Linked DNA regions of Lujinxingia sediminis. The protein of the gene in region 1 interacts with the protein of each later gene in a pairwise test. Links are inferred from orthologs where the notes say so. Each region holds a gene or a part of one and is shown on either strand. Other genes may lie near its edges. The genes, in order: tsaE and rlmB.

The links.
Region 2: the proteins of tsaE (region 1) and rlmB interact in binary tests that used the Escherichia coli proteins (3 or more experiments, as listed by UniProt). The link is inferred for Lujinxingia sediminis from one-to-one orthologs.

Annotation. Positions count from the first base shown.
Region 1 is NZ_SADD01000001.1:1,150,123-1,153,369, forward strand. The notes cover bases 47-2,980. They hold tsaE (tRNA (adenosine(37)-N6)-threonylcarbamoyltransferase complex ATPase subunit type 1 TsaE), read left to right. Parts: upstream 47-1,209; coding sequence 1,210-1,752; downstream 1,753-2,980. Other genes in these bases: EA187_RS04715 (protein kinase domain-containing protein), read left to right, coding at 47-1,193; EA187_RS04725 (hypothetical protein), read left to right, coding at 1,765-2,238; EA187_RS04730 (CPBP family intramembrane glutamic endopeptidase), read left to right, coding at 2,235-2,885; EA187_RS04735 (hypothetical protein), read left to right, coding at 2,882-2,980. Also shown: more of EA187_RS04715, read left to right, coding at 1-46; more of EA187_RS04735, read left to right, coding at 2,981-3,124; EA187_RS04740 (TIGR02757 family protein), read right to left, coding at 3,146-3,247. UniProt on the Escherichia coli protein: Required for the formation of a threonylcarbamoyl group on adenosine at position 37 (t(6)A37) in tRNAs that read codons beginning with adenine.
Region 2 is NZ_SADD01000002.1:541,021-544,332, reverse strand. What follows is about bases 105-3,103. They hold rlmB (23S rRNA (guanosine(2251)-2'-O)-methyltransferase RlmB), read left to right. Parts: upstream 105-1,236; coding sequence 1,237-1,971; downstream 1,972-3,103. Other genes in these bases: tuf (elongation factor Tu), read left to right, coding at 2,721-3,103; pyrF (orotidine-5'-phosphate decarboxylase), read left to right, coding at 482-1,240; EA187_RS07705 (proline--tRNA ligase), read left to right, coding at 105-485. Outside these bases: more of EA187_RS07705, read left to right, coding at 1-104; more of tuf, read left to right, coding at 3,104-3,312. UniProt on the Escherichia coli protein: Specifically methylates the ribose of guanosine 2251 in 23S rRNA.

The DNA.
Region 1 (3,247 bases):
TTCCCAGCGATCGCAAGCAGGCCCATGAGATGGCCCTCGACGGGCTGGCCAAATACCCGCCAGCGCTCTTCAGCCTCGTCTCGGCCTGTCTCTCCGGAGATCGACGTCAGCGCCCGGCCTCAGCGCAGCATTTCCGCGATGAGCTTGAGGAGATCGCTCGAGACGCCGGTGCACGCCTGAGCGGCGTGGCGCCTCCCGGCGCGCTGCCGGTGGAGCCGGCTGTGGTTGAGAGCGAGGAGGGCGACAGCCTCTTTGATCTCTTCGATGTGGGCGATATCGCCCCGCCGCCGGCCGATGAGGCCGAAGCGGAGCGCTATCTGGTGCAGAAGAGCGGCCTGGATTACGGCCCCTTCACCGAAATTAAGATCCTTGAGCAGCTTCGCGCCGATGAGATCGACGAGAACTCGCTGGTGCTCGATCGTTTTACCCAGCAGCGCTGTCGGCTTATTGAGATGGAGGCGTTTAGCGCCGAGGTCAAGGCGTACATCCCCGAACGCGAGGAGCGCCGGCGGCGCGAGGCCGAGGCCCGGGCCGAGCTTCAGCGCAAGGTCAAGAAGGGCGGGCTCGCCGCCCTGGTGGTGTCCATTGTGGCTGGCCTGGTGGTGTTGGCAGCGATGGGCTGGTTCTGGCTGCAGCAGCCGGACCCGGAGCCGATGCCGCTGGAACAGGCATTTGCCTCACTGGACTACACCTTCTTGCCTCCTCCCTCGGAATTTCAGGCGGTCGCGGTGGACTCCGATCTTTTGCAGAGCATCTTCAATCCTCGTGCAAGCCAGGAGGAGATCGCGCGTACGCTCAAGAAAGTGCGGGGCGCCGGAGGCAAGCGGGCATCCGCCGGGGGCTCGGCTGCCGGAGCGTCGGGGCCGCGTGAGGCCGATGTTGATATGGCCAATTTCTCAGGCTCCGCCAAGCACCTGAGCGACCAGGAAATCAACCGCGTCATTATGAGCGACTTCAACGCGATGACCGATTGCATTCGCTCCGAGCTTAACCGAAACAGCTCCTTTAAGGGGCTGACCGTGCAGTTCTTTATCCGTCCCTCCGGCACCACCGGGGGCGTGCAGATCAAGGAGAGCAAGTACCAGAGTCGCGAGGTCGGCCAGTGCATGATCCAGCGCTTCCGCGCGATGAAGTTCCCGGAGCACGGTGCCATCTCCAATCGCGGTGTGGAGTTCCCGCTCTACGTGCAATGAGCGGGCAGGTGGCATCATGACGACACGCGAGCGCCCGAGCTTTGATCCGGGTGAATACACCGGCCTGATTGTCGTGCCTCGCGTCGAGCTCGCGCTCGACGGCGAGGCGGCAACGCTGCATCTGGGGCGTGCGCTCGGGCGTGGGTTGCACGAGCGTGGTGAGGGGTTTCTGGGGCTTGTGGGCGACCTCGGCGCGGGCAAGACGACCTTGATCAAGGGGCTGGCCGAAGGCATGAGCATCGCTCCCGACGAAGTCTCAAGTCCCACCTATGCACTGGTTCAGGAGTACGGACGCGATGCGGAACTCGTGCATATGGATCTCTACCGGCTTGAGCATGTCGATGATCTTGAGTCCCTGGCCTACTGGGACTACATCGACCGCCCCGAGACGTTGGTCTGCGTGGAGTGGCTCGATCGCATCCCCCATGCCTGGCCCGGGCAGGGCGTGATCGTGGAGCTTGGGCACCGGGGCGAAGGCCGCCAGGCCCGCATCTTTGCCAGTGAAGCGTTTGGATCGCTGGTCGATCGCGTCGGCTCCAAATTCGACGATATCACCTGAAGGATTTCCCCCATGAGCGCGACCCCCAACGACACCCCGACCCCCCAGGCGGAGGTGGTGCTGCCGGTGCCTGCCCGACGTAAGATCGAGGCCCGCCTTCGCACCCGCTACCACGCCTACCTTCGCCCCGGTGAGCGCATCGCGCTGGAGGTGGAGGAAGAAGACGACTTTGTATTTGGCCGTCTCAAACTTACCAGCGCCGATAAGCGTTTTGCCCTGGAGCTTGAAGGCGCAGCCATCATTCAAGACCAGGACGCAGCTTTTATCGCGGCGACCTCGCCACGCGATCGTTTGCTGGCCGTGATCGAATTTCTGGCCGATCAGCTCAACGACTACTTCCGGGTGCAACGCAACCAGCGTTTTCATCTGGACTGGCGTAAACACCCGTGCAGCGGGCTTACGGTGCGTTTCCGCGGCATTGAGCGCTCACCCGAGTTGGAAGCGCGGGCCGATCGCCTTCTGGGAGAGACGTCGGAGGAGTTTTGAGTCAGCGACCGGATGAGCCTCAACCGGGTGCCGCACCCGGGGTCCTGGCAGCGCTGATCTTCTACGGCGGGATGCTGGGCGTGGCCTGGCTCCTGGGCGTGGTGTGGCTGGACTTAAATCTGCTGGTCTGGCCTGAGAAGGTGCAGGGAACCACCGCGATGCACGCTGTACTGGGCGCGGGAGTGGGGCTGGGAGCCGTCGTCGCATCGCGTCTTGTGGAGCGGTACACCACCTGGGGTCGTAAGCTCGGAGCTGGGTTCGGGGCTATGCTGGGGGCAATGTCCCCGGGGCAGATTCAAGTTCTGGCGTTGACCAGCGGCGTAGCCGAAGAGATTTTTTTTCGCGGTTTTTTGCAGCAGGCCTTCAGCACAGCCGGTTGGTCGGGGGCCTATGGCGAGTGGGTGGGGCTTGGGCTTGCGAGCATTGTTTTCGGGCTTATTCATATCGGTCCAGAGCGCGAGACCTTCCGTCCCTGGACGTATATGGCGTTGGGACTCGGGGCGCTCTTCGGGCTGATGTATCTTTATACCGGATCGGTACTTGGGCCGGTGATCGCGCATATTACGATCAACTACTTTAATCTGGAGCATATCTCCCGGCAGGCGCAGACGTCTGCTGAGAACTCCAGTCCCGAGGATGAGCGATGAACCCGGTGGTGGTGATCACGACGGTACAACCAGGGCTGATCTTCTGGATTGCGACGATCGCGCTCTTTCTAGGCATCGCACTGGCGGCGATCGTCTCACCGGGACGGCGTTGGTTCGAGCTGACGGTGATTCTCGCGCTGGCGATGCTTCTTTTCGGCGCAGCCGGGTTTGCCTTCACCCAGCTGGTATTGGGCTATGACGTTGTGGTGGTCGACGCGATCGCCACCATGCGCGGCTAGCTTCCAGGGCGGGGGCGACGCTCAGAGCGTGCACGCGTCCTCAATCGGGCATCCGGGGCAATGATCCTCGGAGCGCCGGTGGATGCAGCGCCGCCCGATGCCCAGGTGGCAGAGCGCGAAGTC
Region 2 (3,312 bases), on another replicon or contig:
TTCTGGGAGATAAGTACTCCAAAGCGATGAACGCCAACGTGCTCGACGAGAATGGCGATCATCGCCCGATGCAGATGGGCTGCTACGGGATCGGGGTGACGCGGATTCTGGCAGCAGTAATCGAGCAGAATCACGACGATGACGGCATCATCTTCCCGATGGCGGTGGCCCCCTATCAGGTGGTGATCTGCCCGCTGCACCTTAAGAACGAGCTTGTGGTCTCGGAGGCTGAGCGTATCTACAGCGAGCTTCAGGCTGCCGGTGTGGAGGTGATTCTCGACGATCGCGATCTCCGAGCGGGTAACAAGTTCAAAGATGCCGATCTGATCGGGATTCCCGTGCGCCTGACGCTGGGGGGACGCGGTGTGGAAAATGGCGAGGCGGAGGTGAAGGTGCGCCATCAATCCGAAAACGAGATGATCCCCTTGAGTGAGGTGGTGGATCGGATCAAAGCGTTGACCAGGGACGCGCGAGGGGAACGATGACTGATCTGGGAGCTCGCGCCGCCGGGCTTGTCCGCGAACGCGTCGTGGTAGCGCTGGACTTCGACACACTGGATGAAGCGCTGGAGCTTGTGGAGACGCTTGGCGAGCGTGTGGCGCGCTACAAGGTGGGGATGCGCCTCTTTACGCGATATGGGCCGGAGATCCTCAACGCGCTGGATGCCCGGGGAGCAAAGGTCTTTCTCGATCTGAAGTTTCACGACATCCCCAGCGTGGTCAGCGATGCGTGTGCGGCGGCTGCGGAGCATCCCGGGGTCTTTATGCTGACGGTGCATGCGAGCGGTGGCGAGGCGATGTTGCGCCAGGCGGTACGTGGTGCGGAGCGCGGGCGCCCTGAAGATCCTCCGCTGGTCGTTGCGGTCAGCGCGCTGACCAGCCTCAAGTCCCGGGAGCTTCCCTCGGTGGGCGTGGGCATGGGGGTGACGGACTGGGCTGAAAAATTAGGAGCGTTGGCGTTAAAGTCCGGTGTCAACGGGGTAGTCTGCTCGGCGCACGAGGCGGAAGGCTTGCGCGCGCGAGTCGGTACCAGGCCGGTGCTGGTTACCCCGGGCATTCGTCTGGAAGATGTGCACATCGCCGGTGACGATCAGGCGCGCACCATGACGCCCGGGCGTGCGATGGCTTCCGGGAGCACATATCTCGTGATCGGTCGCCCCATTTACCAGGCTCCAGATCCGGGCGCGGCGGTCGATGCGGTCTGCGAGTCTGTCATGAGTTGGTTGGAGGAGATCCGATGATTGTCTTTGGTGTGCATCCGGTCGAAGAGGTCCTGGCACGGGCCCCACGCTCGGTGGAGGAACTCTATGTCGTCGGTCAACTCGGCGATCCGAAGTTTGAGAAGATCGCACAGATGGCCGAGGATCGTCGCCTGAGCGTGCGCACTGTGAGCGCTGAGGAGATGGACGCCCTCTGCGAGGGGAACCATCAACGGATCGCCGCGCGCGTGGGCTCCTTCCCCTACGCGAGCCTCGGGGAGGTGATCGAGCGCATCGGCGATCGCAGCCCGGCGTGTGTGCTTGTGCTGGAGCAGGTCCAGGACGCGGGCAACCTGGGAGCAATCCTGCGTAGTGCGGCGGCCTTCGACGTCGATGCAGTGATCGTGGCCAAAGATCGCGCTGCGGGGGTGAGCGCGGCGGTGGTGCGTGCGTCGGCCGGGATGGCCTTTCATGTGCCGGTGGTTCAGGTCACCAACATCGCGCGCGCGCTGCGGGAGCTTAAGGAGGCCCAATTCTGGGTGGTTGGTACCCTGGCTGAGGGGGGCTCTGCGCTTTGGGAGCAGGATTGGTCCATGCGCGCGGCTCTGGTCATGGGGGGGGAGCATCGAGGCATTCGCCCGAACGTGGCGAAAGAGTGCGATTTTCGAGTGACGATCCCGCTTCGCGAGGGTGTGGAGAGTTTAAATGTGTCGGTAGCGGCGGCGATTGGGCTCTACGATCGCGCGAGATCGCTAGGAATAGCGTCAAAATGAAAGAATTTACGCCGATCGAAAAAAGCGGTCGCTTTTCGCTTGACACCCTTTCGAAGGGGCTATATCTATCTGCCCCTGCTGACGGGGCCGCACAAAGCACGACGCGGTCATCGATGTAAGACGTAACCGACAGCGTTTGCTGGCGTAGCTCAATTGGTAGAGCAACTGCCTTGTAAGCAGTAGGTTGCAGGTTCGAGTCCCGTCGCCAGCTTTTTTCGAGAAATGAGGTTGACTCAATCCTCGAAGTCACATAGTAGGTATCGCGCCCGGTGGGGTTCCCGAGCGGTCAAAGGGACCAGACTGTAAATCTGGCGGCTCAGCCTTCGCAGGTTCGAATCCTGCCCCCACCATGAGAGACGTTCTGACCGAAGCGATAAACCGGGTCAGTCAGCGCGGGAGTAGCTCAATTGGTAGAGCATCAGCCTTCCAAGCTGAGGGTTGCGGGTTCGAGTCCCGTCTCCCGCTCTCAACACATAGCGAGTCAACGATGCAGCGCCGTTGACGAGCGTTCACGCCCTCGTAGCTCAGCAGGTAGAGCACTTCCATGGTAAGGAAGGGGTCATCGGTTCGAATCCGATCGAGGGCTTGCGGCAAAGCCACTGGACGCAAGAGCCCCTGGAGACAGGGGCTCAGCGATGTTGTCAGGTGGCAACGTCGTGCGGTCCAACAGTGACCAGGCGCTGCCCGTCCAACCCAAGCATTTGTCCAAACGTACATTTGGCGACACACCGCCAGAGGAGTTGAGAATCATGGCCAAGGAGAAATTCGAGCGCACGAAACCCCACGTGAACGTCGGGACCATTGGTCACGTCGATCACGGGAAAACCACCTTGACCGCGGCGATCACTCGAGTGCTCGCTGAAGCGTCTGGCGGCGATGTGAAAGCGTTCGACGAAATCGACAAAGCTCCGGAAGAGCGCGAGCGCGGCATCACGATCTCGACCTCTCACGTTGAGTACGAGACGGAAAACCGTCACTACGCTCACGTGGACTGCCCGGGTCACGCTGACTACGTCAAGAACATGATCACCGGTGCGGCGCAGATGGACGGCGCCATTCTGGTGGTTTCGGCCGCTGACGGCCCGATGCCGCAGACCCGTGAGCACATCCTTCTGGCCGGTCAGGTCGGTGTCCCCGCGATGGTGGTTTTCCTCAACAAGGCCGACATGGTCGACGATGAGGACCTGCTTGAGCTGGTCGAAATGGAAGTTCGCGAGCTTCTGAGCAAGTACGACTTCCCCGGCGACGACATTCCCATCGTGATCGGTTCGGCGCTTCAGGCGCTGGAAGGCGAAGCTGGCCCCTACGGTGCCGACGCCATCCTCAAGCTGATGGCCGAAG